DNA from 3 places in the Arthrobacter sp. P4_F11 genome. Region 3 is predicted to be linked to each of the others. Evidence: predicted binding sites of a transcription regulator. Region 3 holds the regulator's gene; each other region holds the start of a gene.
The links. Region 3 encodes LexA, which represses DNA repair genes until DNA is damaged. Its sites were predicted from a motif close to TCGAACANNTGTTCGA; they were not measured.
Positions count from the first base shown of each region.

Region 1: the regulator LexA is predicted to act here: its motif matches at 1,109-1,124, upstream of AC1DRO_RS00395 (DUF6504 family protein).
Region 2: the regulator LexA is predicted to act here: its motif matches at 4,524-4,539, upstream of AC1DRO_RS16510 (shikimate dehydrogenase).

Region 1 covers NZ_JBFUJK010000001.1:78,020-83,303, forward strand. Annotated here, with positions in the region: gene AC1DRO_RS00380 (VOC family protein) at 1-292, opposite strand, end outside; gene AC1DRO_RS00385 (chorismate mutase) at 307-633, shown strand; gene AC1DRO_RS00390 (hypothetical protein) at 641-1,027, opposite strand; gene AC1DRO_RS00395 (DUF6504 family protein) at 1,274-1,609, shown strand; gene AC1DRO_RS00400 (DNA polymerase III subunit alpha) at 1,606-5,118, shown strand; gene thrS (threonine--tRNA ligase) at 5,248-5,284, shown strand, end outside.
Region 2 covers NZ_JBFUJK010000015.1:82,218-87,501, forward strand. Annotated here, with positions in the region: gene AC1DRO_RS16490 (lyase family protein) at 1-38, opposite strand, end outside; gene pcaG (protocatechuate 3,4-dioxygenase subunit alpha) at 35-625, opposite strand; gene pcaH (protocatechuate 3,4-dioxygenase subunit beta) at 618-1,526, opposite strand; gene AC1DRO_RS16505 (bifunctional sugar phosphate isomerase/epimerase/4-hydroxyphenylpyruvate dioxygenase family protein) at 1,568-3,541, opposite strand; gene AC1DRO_RS16510 (shikimate dehydrogenase) at 3,541-4,422, opposite strand; gene AC1DRO_RS16515 (IclR family transcriptional regulator) at 4,596-5,284, opposite strand, start outside.
Region 3 covers NZ_JBFUJK010000006.1:51,979-57,262, reverse strand. Annotated here, with positions in the region: gene AC1DRO_RS08450 (ATP-dependent DNA helicase) at 1-2,102, shown strand, start outside; gene lexA (transcriptional repressor LexA) at 2,200-2,949, opposite strand; gene AC1DRO_RS08440 (LysM peptidoglycan-binding domain-containing protein) at 3,467-3,898, shown strand; gene AC1DRO_RS08435 (histidinol-phosphate transaminase) at 3,967-5,085, shown strand; gene hisB (imidazoleglycerol-phosphate dehydratase HisB) at 5,157-5,284, shown strand, end outside.

The sequences.
Region 1 (5,284 bases), on a different contig from region 3:
TGCGGGCTCCCGCGGTCCCGGCTTCGGCCATCACCCGGTCGACGTCCGCCGTGCCGGCCAGGTTGTGGCTGAGCGTGATGCACGCAATGCCGGCAGGGGGATCGGTGGCCGCCTCGGACTGCATTTGACCCGCGTCCCAGAGCGAGAGGATGAGGCCGTGGTTGACCTGGATGAAGAGCACCTCCCCGGGGACTTCCCGGTGGACCGGCCATCCGAGGCCATCGACGTAGAAGCGGCGTGAGGCGTCAACACTGCGGACACCTAGCGATATGAAGTCGACTCGTGGCTGCATCTTTCGATACTGTCATGCACATGCCCACAAATCACGCAGACGACAAGGCCGCCCAGGCCGACCGCGAACAGCTCGCCGCCGTGCGGGTGGCTGTTGACGAGGTGGACGAGCAGATCGTGTCCTTGATCGGGCGCCGGGAACGGCTGATCCGGATCGCCGGGACCCTCAAGGCGGACAGCGCCGAGGTCCGCGCGCCCGGGCGTGTGGAGCGGGTCATCGAACACGTCCGCGCCACGGCGGAAAAGAAGGACATCGACGTCGAGCTTGTCGAGAAGACCTACCGGGCGATGATCGATGCCTTCATCACGCTCGAGCTGGAAGTGTACAAGTCCAGCTCCTAGAAGGTGCCTAGAGGGCTTCTTCGACAGGCACGTTGGCCTGGTAGTCCCGGCCGTCACAATCGCTGAAGGCCGTCATGAGATGGCCCTTGGGCAGGCCAAGCACAGTCGCGATGGGGAAGTTTCCCGTGATGGTGTTTCCTGAGTGTTCCACGCCTTTGAGGTCGAAGTTCTCTTCCGTGCCGTCATGGTTGAAGTAGTAGAAGGACACGGCCTCACCGTTCATGAACTCAATGCCCAGTCTGCGCTGATGGGAGTAGTCCGGCCCGGCCGCCAGCAGGCCCACCACGTAGGCGCCTTGCCCCGGGATATTTCCGTCTATATCGAAGGTCGCCACCAAGGTTGAATTCTTGGCGGCGATCTTTACGTGCTTCAGGAGTGCGATATGGGAGCTCATGGCTCAATCCTGCTACCTGTGCAATCGTCCGTCCACCCCCGATCTGGGTTTTGTCGGCTCCGCGACGTAGACTGTATTTATTCGAAGATATGTTCGAATAAATACAGAGCGTTGAAGTAGAAGGCGTTGAAACAGAGGGCATTGAAGTAGAGGGCGTTGACACAGAAGGCGCCGGAAGCGGAATGGACGTAGGAAGTCGAAGCGGGGACTGGGCCGGCTCCAGCCCGGACTGGGTCGGGAGGCAACGTGGGTATTTTCAGCGAGTCCGTGGATGTCGTCTGCACGCCCTCCGGCCAGCCCCTGCGCCTCGACTGGGCCGGCCGGCGCTACACGGTCTGCGCTGACCCCGTCCGCTGGTACGAACGCCGCCAGTGGTGGGCCGAGGAACGCCGGGCGCCACTGGGAAGCGGGCCGGGCCTGGTGGATCATGAGATCTGGCGGGTCCAGGTGCGTGCGGCCGGGGATCACGCCGCGGATTCCTCGCTCACCCTTGACCTGACCCGGCATGTCGGCAGCGGCCGGTGGCGGCTCCTGAAGATCCACGACGCCCTGCAGCCCCTCCGGAAGCCCGAATCAGCATGAGCTTCACCCATCTGCACGTCTCCACCGCGTTCAGCGCCCACTATGGCGTCTCCTGGCCGGATGAACTTGCCGCCGCGGCCGCCGCTGACGGTGCCACCGCGCTGGCCTGCACGGACCGCGACGGCTTGTACGGAACCGTCAAGCACCTGAAGGCGTGCATGGCAGCCGGGCTGGATGCAATCGTCGGGGTGGACCTTGCGGTCTTTGACGACGACGGCGACCACCGCACCCAGCTTGGTGGCCGCGTCCTCGTGCTGGCGCACGGACACAACAACGGTGCCGGCTACCGGGCGCTGTGCCGGCTGATCTCCGACGCCCACGCCCGCACCACGGGCAAGGCGCAGGGAATAGTGCCGGTGGCCGTCACCCGTGCGGAACTGGCCTCCCGCACCCTGCACCCGGACACCCTGAAGCCGGTCCTGACAGTGCTGATCGGCCCGGACTCCGACGTCGGCCGGGCCATGGGCGGCCGGCGCTACCTGCGGCCCCGCACCCTGTTCAAACGCTGGCTGGACGCCATGCCCCCCGGAACGCTGGCGGCAGAGGTTGTGTCCCAGCTCAGCCCGCCCGGGGAACCGCTGAGCACCGCCCACGCGGTGCGCATGCTCAAACTCGCCGCAGAACACGGGGTGCCCGCCGTGCTGAGCAACGCCGTGCGGTACGTGGCTGAGGACGGCGCGGCCACCGCCGATGTGCTGGACTCGGCCCGGACGCTGAAATCCCTCCCCGAGCTCTCCGCCGCCCCGCTGCTGCAGCCCAACGGGCAGGGCTGGCTCAAATCGGCGGCCCGGATGCTGCAGCTGGGCAAGGAGATCATCCACGCCGCCGGCTACGGCACAGCGGACCTCAAACGGCTCCTGGCCCAGACAGAGGCGCTCGCGGACCGCTGCCGCATGGATCCGGAAGCCGACATGGGCTGGAAACAGCCCGTGGTCCCGGAGGCATCCGTGATCGGGATCGACGGCGACGCGCTCGCCGAACTGACCCTGCGGTGTGAGGCCGGCATCGGCCGCCGCTTCCCGGGCATTTCCGGGCAGCGGGAACAGCAGCTGCGGACCAGGCTGGAGCACGAGCTCCGGATCATCGACTCGCTGGGCTTCGCCTCGTACTTCCTGACCGTCGCAGAGGTCTCCCGGATGATCCTGGCCCTGGGCGTCCGGGCCGCCGCGCGCGGTTCGGGCGCCTCCAGCCTGGTCAACTACCTGATCGACATCAGCCAGGTGAACCCGCTCCAGCACGACCTCATCTTTGAACGCTTCCTCTCCCGCGACCGTGCCACGCTGCCGGACATCGACATCGACGTCGAAAGCGCCGAACGGCACAACGTCTACCGGAAGATCTTTGAGCGCTTCGGCGCCGAGCGCGTCACGCTGATGAGCATGCAGAACGGTTACCGCGCTCGCGGTGCCGTGCGCGACGCCGGCCTGGCCCTGGGCATGGACGACGGCGAGGTCGGGGAAATCGCCAAGCAGCTGTGGCGGTTCTCGGCCCGGCACTTCCGCGAAGCCCTTGTGGAGAAACCCGAGCTGAAGGAATTCGCGGACCGGGTGGAGCAGCGCGGCTTCTCCGAGAACCAGCAGCTGGACCTGCTGGTGGACCTCACGGAGCGGCTGGACCGGCTGCCCCGCCACATCTCCATGCACCCGTGCGGGGTCATCCTCGGCGACGCCACCCTGCTGGACCGCACCCCCGTGCAGCCCAGTGGCCTGGGCCTGCCCATGAGCCAGTTCGACAAGCACGACATGGACCCCATGGGCATGCTGAAACTCGACGTCCTTGGCGTCCGGATGCAGAGCGCGATGGCCTTCGCCGTCCGGGAAGTGATCCGTCTGCATCCCTCCAAGGCCGAGGTGGTGGCCGCCGGCGCGCATCCGGCCGGCCCGGACGGGACGGGCCCGGATTACATCTCAGGGGACGGGCACATCGACCTCAACGCGGTCCCGCTCGATGACGAGCCCACCTATGAGCTGATCAGGAGCACCCACACCCTGGGCTGCTTCCAGATCGAATCCCCGGGCCAGCGCGAACTGATCGGCAAGTTGGCCCCCCGGGAATTCAACGATCTCATCATTGACATCTCGCTGTTCCGCCCGGGGCCGATGAAATCCGACATGGTCCGGCCCTTCCTGGAGCACCGGCACGGCTTCGCCCCCGAGGTCTACCCGCATCCCGACCTCAAGCCTGTCCTGAAAGAGACCCACGGGGTCACGGTCTTCCACGAACAAATCCTCAAGACCTTCGACGTCATGACCGGGTGCGGGCTGGCGCGGGCCGACGAATTCCGCCGTGCCCTCGGCAATGACGTGCTTGAAGCCAGGGTGGAGGAGTTCTTCCGGAAGGAGGCGCGTGCCCGGAACTACAGTCCCGAGGTGGTGGACAAGGTCTGGGGCACGCTCAAGGCCTTTGGCAGCTTCGGGTTCTGCAAGGCCCACGGAGCCGCCTTCGCCGTGCCCACCTACCAGTCTGCCTGGCTGAAGGCACACCACCCGGAGGCGTTCCTCGCCGGGCTCTGGGAACACGACCCCGGAATGTACCCCAAACGCCTGCTCGTGGCCGAGGCCCGCCGGCTGGGGATCCCCATCCTTCCCCTCGACATCAACCGGAGCCAGGCCGAGTACCGGGTGGAGCGGGTGGAATCCGGGCCGGACCGGGGCAGGCTGGGCATCCGGCTGAGCCTGAACGGCATCTTCGGGCTCTCCGGCGCCGAGCTGAAACGGATTGTGGCCGGCCAGCCCTACGACTCGCTGGCGGACCTGCGGGCGAGGTCGCGGCTCAGCCGGCCCAGCATCCAGCGCCTGGCCCAGCTGGGCGCCTTCGATTCGCTGCACCGGGCGTCCGGGGGAGACGCCAACCGGGCGGACCTGGTCCAGCACCTGCAGAAACTCCAGGCCCGCCCCTTCCGGAAGGGCGTGGAAGTCATTGAGGGCCAGCTGGCGTTGCCGCTGGGGGACGTGGAGCTGACGAACCTCAAGGCGGCACTGCCCGCGCCCAGCATGGTGGATAACGTCCGGGCGGAACTGGACCTGATGGCCGTGGACGTCAGCGAGCACCTCATGACCAGCCACCGCCCGCTGCTGGACCGGCTGGGCGTCACCACCGCGGACAAGCTGCTGGGACTGCGCAATGGCACGGAGGTGCTGGTTGCCGGGGTCCGGGTGGCCACCCAGACCCCGCCCATGAGGGGTGGCCGGCGGGTGGTGTTCATCAGCGTCGACGACGGCACGGGCTGCGTGGATTCGGTGTTCTTCCACGAGGCACAGGAGCAGTCCGGACCCTTGCTGTTCGGCACCCGCCTGCTCCTGATCCGCGGCACCACCCGCCGGACCGGGCCGCGGGGGATCAGCATCAGCGCCTCCATGGCCTGGGACCTCAGCCGCCCGGAGACCCTCCCGTTCCCGGCATCGGCTCCCAGCGCCGCCGGCCGGCAGGAGCCTTACCTGTCCGGCCCCCTGCCCGGCCCCCTGGACGGGATCAGCAGGAACCTCGCCATCACCGGGCTGGGCGGCTGACCGGACGGCGGTGCGGCTCGCTCGTGGCGCGTTGGTTGGCCTCTGGAGAAACCGATAGCATGGACGAGGCTGGCTGTGGTCCCCGTACGCCACAAGCTACGAAGCCTTAACTTTGAATAGGAGACACCCGTGTCAGATGCCCAGCAGATCACCCTTCTCGTCGACG
Region 2 (5,284 bases), on a different contig from region 3:
AGCAGGCCGGCGTCGCCGTCGGTTTCGAAGAAGGTCACTTGGAGGCACCCTCGGCGCTGCTGAAATCCAGGAACACGGTCTCGCCGTCGCCCTGGAGGCGGATGTCCCAGCTCAGTCCGCCGTCTGGATCCCGGCGTGCGATCAGGGTCCGGCGCCGGTCCGGGGCAAGCGAGCTGAGCAGCGGATCCTTGGCCAGGGCCTCCTCGTCCTCCGGCAGGTAGACGCGGGTGAACAGGCGGTTCATCAGGCCCCGGGCAAAGACGGCGACGGCGATGAACGGCGCTGCGCCCTCCTCGGTGGGGCCGGGGTTCACCGTGGTGAAGGTAAAGACGCCGGTGTTGCCGACAGCGCTGCGGCCGAAGCCGGTGAAGGTGTAGCCGTCCCGGACCAGGGAGCCCGTGCGGTGCGGGACCTTGCCGTCCGCGTCGGCCTGCCAGATCTCCAGGATCGCGTCCGGGATCGGGTGCCCGGCGCCGTCATAGACGGTGCCCTGGAGCCGGATGGAACCCGGGGATCCGGGAGCCAGGAGCTCGCGGTCCTTGGCGAAGGGCAGGGCGTAGCCATAGAACGGCCCCACGGTCTGGCCCGGTGTCGGGGTGAGTTTACCCACGGCGTTGCTATTCATTCTCATCGCCTCCTGCGCCCAATGCCTCGTTTTCGGTCCAGGTCCGCTTGGACCCGGTCAGGACGATGTCCCAGTTGTACGCCAGAGCCCATTCAGGCTTGGTCTGTTCGTGGTTGTAGGTGGCCACGAGCCGGTCGCGGGCATCCTGGTCCACGATCGACTGGTAGATCGGGTCCAGCGGGAACAGCTGGTCACCGGGGAAGTACATCTGGGTGACGATCCGCTGGGTGAACTCCTGCCCGAACAGGGAGAAGTGGATATGGGCCGGGCGCCAGGCATTGAGGTGGTTCTTCCACGGGTAGGCGCCGGGCTTGATGGTGGTGAAGCTGTAGGAGCCGTCCGCGCCCGTGATGCAGCGGCCGACGCCGGTGAAGTTGGGGTCCAGCGGTGCCGGGTGCTGGTCACGCTTGTGGATGTAGCGGCCGGCGGAGTTCGCCTGCCAGATTTCGACGAGCTGGCCGGCGACGGGGCGTCCGTCGCCGTCGAGCACCCGGCCGGAGACCACGATGCGTTCGCCGAGCGGCTCGCCGTTGTGCGCGATGGTCAGGTCCGCTTCCAGCGCGTGCACGTCCATGTGCCCGAACGCCGGCGAGTACAGTTCGATGGTTTCCGGATCCGCGTGGTGCAGATCCTTGGTGGGGTGGCGCAGGACGCTGCTGCGGTACGGCGCGTAGTCGAGCCGCGGCTGGGTTTCGGCCGGGGCGCCGCCTTTGAGGGCCTGCGCGTACGCTTCGCCGATCGCCTTCATCTCGGCGCTGAGGTCCGCCTGCGACTCCGCGGCAGTATCCAAGGCATGGCCAGCGGGCGCATACGTCTTTGGTGCGGCCTCCGTGGCTTCGTCGGACACGTCCTCGGTGATCGGGTCGGCGTTGAAGACGTCGAGGTTGATTTCTTCAGGCACAGCAGCCTCCTTTCGTTGATGTGTTTGTTGTTCGGCTGGGGTCAGGAAGTACGGGTCAGCTGGTGCAGGTGGTCGTACTGGACGGCGTGCCGCACCGGGGCGTTCGGGGCGCCATAGCCGTCGTAGGCACCGCGGCGCTCCACCATCTCGAAGAACACGCTGCCCACGGTGGCGGTGTAGAAGTGCAGGAATTCACCGTCGGCGTCGCGGTCATAGAGCAGGTTGAGCTCACGGAGCGTGGCCAGGAATTCCGGGTCCAGAGCGAACCGGGCGTCGAGGTCCTCGTAGTAGTTCGCGGGGATCTGCAGGAAGTCCAGTCCGCGGTCCCGTGCGGCCCGGGCCGTGGCCACGAGGTCTTCCACGGCGAAAGCGATGTGTTCCTGGTAGCCGGGACGGTGGCCGGTGCCGGCAGTCCCTTCCTGCTGGATCAGCGGGGCCAGGTTCAGCACCAGGCGGACGCCGCGGTCCTGCGTCAGCATCACCTGGGACCTGACCAGCCCGGTGGGGCTGGCCACCTCGGCGAACGGCTGCGGTTCCAGTGCGAGGGCGCTGGTGTAGAAGAGCACGGCCTCGTCGAAGTGCTGCCACGGCTGCGCGAGGTTCACGTGGTCGATTACCGCGCCCGGGTGCTCTGCCGGGTCCGCCGCGGCGACGTCCAGGCCGTCGCCGAATTCCCGGGTCCACGCGGCGGTGCCGTCCGGGCTGCCCTGGCAGAGGAAGATTTCGGTGGAGTCCGGCGCGGCGAAGCCCTGGAAGACTTCCTCGTTGGCCTGGCTCTTGCGCGGCACGGCGGGGGCCTTGAGCTGCTGGGCGCGGGCGGCGGCGATAACGGGAGAGTCGACGTCGAAGCCCAGGGCGGAGATGGCAGGGGCGGCGGGAGCCGGCTGGCCGGTACCGGCGGCAGCGGTCGCCGTGCCGATGGCTGCCGGTTCTTCGTTGATGATCACGCGCGCGTGGCCCATGGTCCACAATTGCACGTCCTTCGTGCGATGCCGCCCGTTGAACGCAAACCCCAGCTGGCCCAGCAGGGTTTCCAGTCCGGCGGTGTCACCGGCCCGGACCTCGGCGAAGTTGAAGCCGGCGGGCTCGGCCACTCGGGGAAGAGTGGCCAGCTCCATGGGGTAGCGGCGCCGGGCACCGGACACCGGGCCGGCCGCCCCGCTGGTCATCCCGCCTGCTGCATTCGCCGGGTTTGCCTCGAGCCAGGCGGCGCTCTGCTCTTCGAGCCAGATCAGCGACCGCATGGCGTCGACGGCGGTGCGTTCGACGTCGGCCTGGCGGAAGACGTCGTTGAACACTTCCAGCGACACCGGTCCCGTGTAGCCCGCGCGGACCACGTGGCCCATGAACTTGGCGAGTTCGAACTGGCCCTCCCCTGGAAACACCCGGTAGTGCCGGCTCCAGGACAGCACGTCCATGGACAGCTTGGGGGCATCAGCGACCTGGACGAAGAAGATTTTCTCCGGGTCGAAGGCCTCGATCGGCGCGGTATCCCAGTCCCGGGAGAGGATGTGGAAAGAGTCCAGGCAGGTGCCCAGGTTGGGGTGGTCCACCATCCCAACCAGCCGGTGGGCGTGCTCGTAGTCGTTCACGTATTTGCCCCAGGCCAGGGCCTCATAGGCGACCTTGACGCCGTGGTCACCCGCGAGGTCCGCGAGCCGGGAAAGCTGTGCCGCCCGGAGATCGTCATCGTCGATCGTGGCGGTGCCGACGTTGGAACAGAGCAGCATGGTGTCCATGCCCAGGCGGGACATGAGCCGGAACTTTGCGTCCGCGCGGCGCAGGTTGGCGGCGAGCAGGTCCTCGGGAACGCTGTCGAAATCCCGGAACGGCTGGTAGAGATCCAGGTTCAGGCCGAGGTCGGCGGCCAGCTTCCGGACGTCCTCCGGGCTCAGCGGGGACGTCACGAGGTCCTGTTCGAAGATCTCGATCCCGTCGAAGCCGGCCACCGCGCAGGCCTGCATTTTTTCCCGCAAGGTGCCGGCGAGGCAGACGGTGGCGATCCCGGTGCGCATCAGGCGGGCACCTCTTCCGCGGCCACAAGTTCCAGGAAGTGGGAGCGCATGCGGTCGGCGTCGGCCTGGCGCCCGGTGAAGATCCGGAAGGCGTCCGCCGCCTGGCCCACGGCCATCCGGCCGCCGTCGAGCACCTCGCAGCCCTTGGCGCGCGCCTCGCGGACGAGCTCGGTTTCGATCGGCCGGTACACGATGTCGGCCACCCAGTGCCGGGACTCCACGAGGGACATGTCCAGCGGAACCCCCGGATGGGCGGCCATGCCCACCGGGGTGCAGTGCACCAGGCCGTCGGCCTGCGGCATGAGCTGCGGGAGCTCCGCCGTCGTCCGGGCGGTGACGGTCCGGTCCGGGAAGAACCCGGCGAGCTCGGCCGCCCGGGCGGTGGACCGGGCCGCGTCGGTGTCCACGAGGTCCAGCTCGCGGACCCCCGCGGTGAGCAGGGCGTAGGCGACGGCGGAGCCGGCGCCGCCGGCTCCGAGCTGCACCACGCGATCCAGGGTGGCGCCGGGAAGCCCGGAGCCCAGCGCCGCGGCGAAGCCGGAGAAGTCGGTGTTGTGGCCAATGAAGCGGCCGTCGCGGATCAGCACGGTATTGACGGCGCCCAGGCGCCGGGCGTCGGGGGAGACCTCATCCAGGTACTCGAGCACGAGCTGCTTGCAGGGGTGCGTGATGTTCAATCCGTTGAACCCGAGGCTCCGGGCGCCGGAGAGCAACTCCCCCACGGCCCGGCCGGGCAGGCCGAGTTCGGTGAGGTCGATGGGGCGGTAGAGGTACCGGAGGCCCTGCACGTCGCCCTCGCGTTCATGCATGTAGGGCGTGAGGGAGGGCATGACGCCGTCTCCCACGAGGCCCACGAGGAAGGACTCTGCTCGATTGCTCATCCAGTTTGCTCCTTTGACAACGACACTCGGCGGGCTGCGACGCTTGCGGCGTCCGCGGCGGGCCGGGTGATGGGGATTACATTACAGACTTTGTTCACATGTTGCACTTTTGTTCGAATGACGAACATATTATGACGCCGGCGGCTTTGTTTAGGCCGTAGGCTGGTCGGCCGTCACCGCTGGGGCAGCCGGGCCGACAGCTCTGCGGCCGCCGCCTGCAGCAGCGGCACGAGGGCCACGAGGGCCTCCATGCTCAGGCGGAAGACCGGGACCGCCGTGGCCAGCGAGGCGAAGGCGTGCCCCTGGGCGTTGAAAACCGGGACGGCGACGGCGCGCATGCCGAGTTCGTTTTCCTCGTCCATGGTGGCGAAGCCCTGGCGCCGGACCTGCTCGATTTCGGCCCGGAAAGCCTCGCGGTCCGTGATGGAGAGCGCCGTCAGCGGCTCCAGGGGCAGTTCCTCGACAAGCTGGGCGCGGGTGGCGTCGTCGGCGAACGCCACCAGTGCCTTGCCCACTGAGGTGGTATGAAGTGCCCCGAGATGCCCGGGGTCGCTCGTGACCCGGAACGTCTGCGGGCCGTCCACCTTGTTCACCGTCAGGTGGTGGATGCCGTCCCGCACGGAGAGGATGGTTGCCTCACCCGTTTCCTCGGTCACGCGCCGCAGGATGGGCAGCGCCGTACCCGCGAAGCCGTGGTGGTTGGAGACGCGCTGGCCAAGCTGGAAGACCCTCAGCCCCAGGTGGTAGCGGCGGCCGTCCGGCTCGTAGTCAACGAAGCCGTCCCGCGTCAGGGAGCCGAGCAGGCGGTACGTGGTGCTGAATGGCAGATCCGCGCGGCGGGAGATCTCCGCCGCGCTGGCAC
Region 3 (5,284 bases):
CCGACGCCGAACCAGCTGATGCTGGGCCGGCCGAAACTGACACCGGCGCCGGCGCCGGTTCAGGTGCCGGCGCGGCCGGCGAGGAGTTTGTTGTTAAGCTGCTCGACCGTGCCGTGTCCGGCATGGGCGGGCAGAGCCGCGATGGCCAGCACGAAATGGCCCGGCAGGTGGCGCGCGCGATAGACAGCGGCGATCACCTGCTGGTCCAGGCCGGCACCGGCACCGGCAAGTCGCTGGCCTACCTGATTCCGCTGATCGCGCATTCGCTGACCAGCAACAAACCCACCCTGGTCTCCACCGCCACCCTGGCGCTGCAGACGCAGATTGTGGGCCGGGACCTGCCCAGGCTGCTCAAGACCATCACGCCCGCCCTGGAGCGGCCCGTCAAGGTCGCCCTGGTCAAGGGCCGTTCCAACTACGTCTGCCGGCACAAACTCGAGGGCGGCTTCCCGTCCGAAGAACCTTCCGAGGGACAGCTGTTTTCCCTGGGCGAGGACACCAGCGTGCCGCATTTCGCCGCCGCACTTGGCGGGCCGTCCTCCCAGCTGGGCAAGGAAGTCGTCCGCCTGCGCGAATGGGCCGAGGAGACCACCACGGGGGACCGCGACGAGCTCATGCCAAGCGTCACGGACCGGGCCTGGCGCCAGGTCTCGGTCACCTCCATGGAGTGCCTCGGCGCGCAGAAATGCCCGCTCGCGGCCGAATGCTTCAGCGAACTGGCACGGCAGAACGCCGCCGATGCCGACGTCGTGGTCACCAACCACGCCATGCTCGCCGTCAGTGCCTTCGAAGGCCTGGCGGTGCTGCCCGAGTACGACGTCGTCGTGGTGGATGAAGCACACGAACTTCAGGACCGCGTCACGGGCGCGGTCTCGGGCCAGCTCTCCGTGGCGATGGTGCACGCCGCCGCGTCCGGGGCCCGGAAGCACACGGGCATCACCGTGGATGCACTGAACAATGCCGCTGCCCACCTGGAGCTCGCCATCGACGGCGTCCCCAGCGGGCTGATGCCCAACGGCCTGAACAGCGGGCAGCTGGACTGCATCGACCAGCTGCGCGACGCATGCCGCGCCGCCCTGTCCGATTCCAAGGGGGACAGCTCCGTGTCGGCGGACGGCGGACGGCAGCTGGCCCGCTCGCGCCTCATGGTCATCCTGGAGCTCTGTGAACGCCTCCTGGCCGCGCGCGAAAACCGCGAAGTCGTGTGGTTCTGCCGCAACAGCAGCTTCGATCCGGCGCAGGGCTACTCGCAGCCGGACGAGAGCGCGCCGGCGTTGATCAATGTTGCCCCGCTGAGCGTCGCAGGGCGGTTGCGCGAGGGCCTGTTCGCAGACCACACCGTCATCCTGACCTCGGCCACACTGGCCATCGGCGCCGCCTTCGAACCCGCCGCCGGCGGCCTGGGCCTGGTTGGCAACGGCGCACCGAGCTGGACCGGCGTCGACGTCGGCTCCCCGTTCGACTACCCGAAGCAGGGCATTCTCTACGTCGCCCGGCACCTGCCCAAACCCGGCCGCGGAACGTCCCCCGAGGCCCTGGACGAACTCGAGAAGCTGATCCGCGCCTCCGGCGGAGGCGCCCTGTGCCTGTTCTCCTCGCGGCGCGCCGCAGAGGAAGCAGCCGAGTCCATGCGGCCCCGGCTGGGCCTCAGCATCCTGTGCCAGGGGGAGTCGACCATGACGGCGCTCGTGCGGCAGTTTGCCGACGAACCTGACACGTGTTTGTTCGGCACCATGTCCCTCTGGCAGGGCGTCGACGTCCCTGGCGTGTCCTGCCGGCTGGTGGTCATCGACCGGATTCCCTTCCCGCGGCCGGACGACCCGCTGATGACGGCACGTTCGCGGGCCGTGGCCCAGGCCGGCGGCAATGGCTTCATGGCCGTCTCGGCCACGCACGCCGCCATCCGCCTCGCGCAGGGCGCCGGACGGCTGATCCGCTCGACCTCGGATAAGGGCGTGGTGGCAGTGCTGGATTCGCGGCTCTCTACGGAGCGTTACGGCGGCTTCCTGCGCGCCGCGCTGCCGCCGTTCTGGCCCACCACCGATTCATCGATAGCCATGGCAGCCCTGAAGCGCCTGGCGAAAGACTCCGCAAAAGCCTAAGTCCCAAACCGGGGCCGCCACCCTGCGCCGGAAATCCGCCGCGGGGTGGCCGCTCCGAACTGGCGGCATGGCCCGGGACGGCTAAGGGGAGCGCAGTTTAGAGTGAGCGCAGTACCGAGACGACCTTGCCCATGATGACGGCGTGGTCGCCCAGGATGGGCTCGTACTGGGTGTTTTGCGGCAACAGCCACGTGTGGCCGTCCCGCTGGCGGAAGGTCTTGACCGTGGCTTCGTCGTCCAGCAGGGCGGCAACGATGTCGCCGTTCACGGCATCGCCCTGGCGGCGGACAACCACCCAATCGCCGTCGCAGATGGCGGCGTCGATCATCGAGTCGCCGGCCACTTTGAGCATGAAGAGTTCGCCATGGCCCACGAGCTGGCGGGGCAGCGGCATGACGTCCTCCACCACCTGGTCCGCGAGGATCGGCCCGCCGGCGGCGATGCGTCCGACGAACGGCACCATTGCCGTGTCGGTGGCGCTGGCCAGCTCAGTCACTGACAGGCCGCCGACGGCCCGCAGGCCGCTTGACTTCTCGACACCGGAAATCGGTGTGGTCCCCTCGTCCAGGGTCAGCGGCATGAGCACTTCCATGGCCCGCGGGCGCTTCGGATCACGCCGCAGGTAGCCGAGCTTTTCGAGCTGGGAGAGCTGGTGGGTCACGCTCGAGAGGCTGGCGAGACCGACGGTGTCGCCGATTTCGCGCATGGACGGCGGATAGCCCTTGTCCGTGACGGACCGCTGGATGGTCTCCAGGATTTTCTTTTGCCGGACGGTGAGGCTCTTGGGGGCCCGGGCGGGCTGCGGGCTCCGTGGGGTGGCCCTGCCGCCGGTGGCTTGTGCTGCCATGTTCGCCAACGCCTTTCCGTTCCGCCCGGCTGCCGTGGCTGCTGTCACCGGGAACTTCCGGCCTGAAATGTCAGACCCTGCTGATCAACTACGAATGAATTCCCACGGGTAGTTCGAAAGTGGGAGTTCGAAAGTGGTTGTCCTGTCCCTCAAAAATAGGCCAGCCGCAGACCTTTTTCAAACATTTGTTCTAGCGAGTCTCGACATCGTTCGTTAGTAAGTGCTAAAACAGAACTAGCAAGATTCGAATATGTGTTCGATTCCGACGATCTGGGTTCGCAAGCGATGTTCGGTTCTATGTTCGAAGGTTCGGCCGGTTGGCGGCGAGTACGTGAGTACGCCGGGCGGCAACTTATGGTCCAGGAGGGCTCAGTTCATGTCAGTTTCAAGCGCGTTTGACGGCACTAACATTCAGGACGTCACGACCCGCCACCGCGGTGTTGGTCCAGGTGGCGCAGCGGCTCGCCGCAACATCGGACACGGCAGCCTCGGACACGGCAGTCGCGACCAAGGCGGCATGGGCCAGGGTGGTTCCCTTCACGGCAACGTGTACCCGCTCAACGCCAGGCGCCGCGGCGCCGCGACGTCGCAGGCGCCGCAAGGAGCCGCCGCGGTTTCCGGCGGCCGGACCAAGCAGCCGCCGCTGCGGCTCACCCGGCGCGGACGCTTCGTCTTCTTCGGTGTCCCGCTGATCCTGCTGGCGGCGTTCATCCTGTCGTTCAGCGGATTCCTCAACGCTCCCGCGAAAGCGGCAGATTCCGCAGACCAGCTCTCGGTGACGCCGACCGTATCCGTCACAGTCCAACCGGGGGAGTCCCTCTGGGCCATTGCCGGGTCGGTGGCTCCGGAGCGCGATCCCCGCGACGTCGTGGCCGACATCGTGGAGCTGAACAATCTGGACGCCGCGCGTGTGATGCCGGGCCAGCAACTGTTCGTCCCGTCCAAGTAACCACCCCCGGGTGCCGTCGCGGGCGTCACAGTTTCAGCGCCCGTCCCGCTACCACTTAAACTGGTCACGTGACTGACCAGCTTGAGCGCCTCAACCGACTGCCCCTCCGAACCAATCTGCGTGGCCTGCGTCCGTATGGCGCGCCGCAGCTGGACGTCCCCATCCTGCTCAACGTCAACGAGAACACCCATGGGGTCCCGGCCGATGTCCGCGCAGCGATCACCGAGGCCGTGAGTGCCGCCGCTGCCGGGCTGAACCGCTATCCGGACCGTGAATTCACCGAATTGCGCGAAGCCCTCGCCGAATACCTTGGCCACGGGCTGGACGCGGAGAACATCTGGGCCGCGAATGGTTCCAACGAAGTCCTTCAGCAGATCCTCCAGGCCTTCGGCGGCCCCGGCCGGACGGCCCTCGGGTTCCCTCCCACGTATTCGATGTACCCGCTGCTGGCCTCCGGCACGGATACGGAATACGTCGTCGGGGCCCGCGCGTCAGACTATGGGCTCAGCGCGGACTCGGCGGCACAGCAAGTCCGCGAGCTTCAGCCCAACGTTGTCTTCCTCTGTTCCCCGAACAACCCGACCGGCACGGGGCTGGGCCTCGATGTGGTCGAGGCCGTCTATGACGCCGGCGAGGCCAGCCAGACCATCGTGATCGTCGACGAGGCCTACCACGAGTTCGCCCACGACGGCACGCCCAGTGCCCTCACCCTGCTCCCTGGCCGGGAGCGGCTCATCGTCTCGCGCACCATGAGCAAGGCCTTCGCCCTCGCGGGTGCGCGGCTCGGCTACATGGCCGCGGCACCGGAGGTCGCTGACGCCCTGCGCCTGGTCCGTCTCCCGTACCACCTTTCCGCCATCACCCAGGCTGCGGCCCTGGCTGCCCTGCACCACCGGGAGGCGCTCATGGCGGACGTCGAGGACATCAAGCGCCAGCGCGACCGGATCGTGTCGGAACTGACGCGGTTGGGCTTGACCCCGGCCGCGTCCGATTCCAACTACGTGTTCTTTGGCGGCCTCGAGAACCCCCATGAGGTTTGGCAGCGGATGCTGGACGCCGGTGTCCTCATCCGCGACGTCGGTATTCCGGGGCACCTGCGCGTCACCGCGGGCACTGAGACAGAAACCACAGCCTTCCTGGAGGCACTTGAACTTATCCTGGCCGGCTCCGCAAAGCCGCAGGCCTAGACTTGGTGGGGAGCCCGATCGTCCCCGCCAGATTGCCCAACACCCTGCCTTCTTCCAAAGGACACATCTACATGAGCACCACCGGATCCACCACCGCCGAGGGCCGGACCGCACGCATGGAACGGACCACCAGCGAGTCCTCGGTCCTGGTCGAGATCAACCTGGACGGCACCGGCGTTTCAGACATCAGCACGTCGGT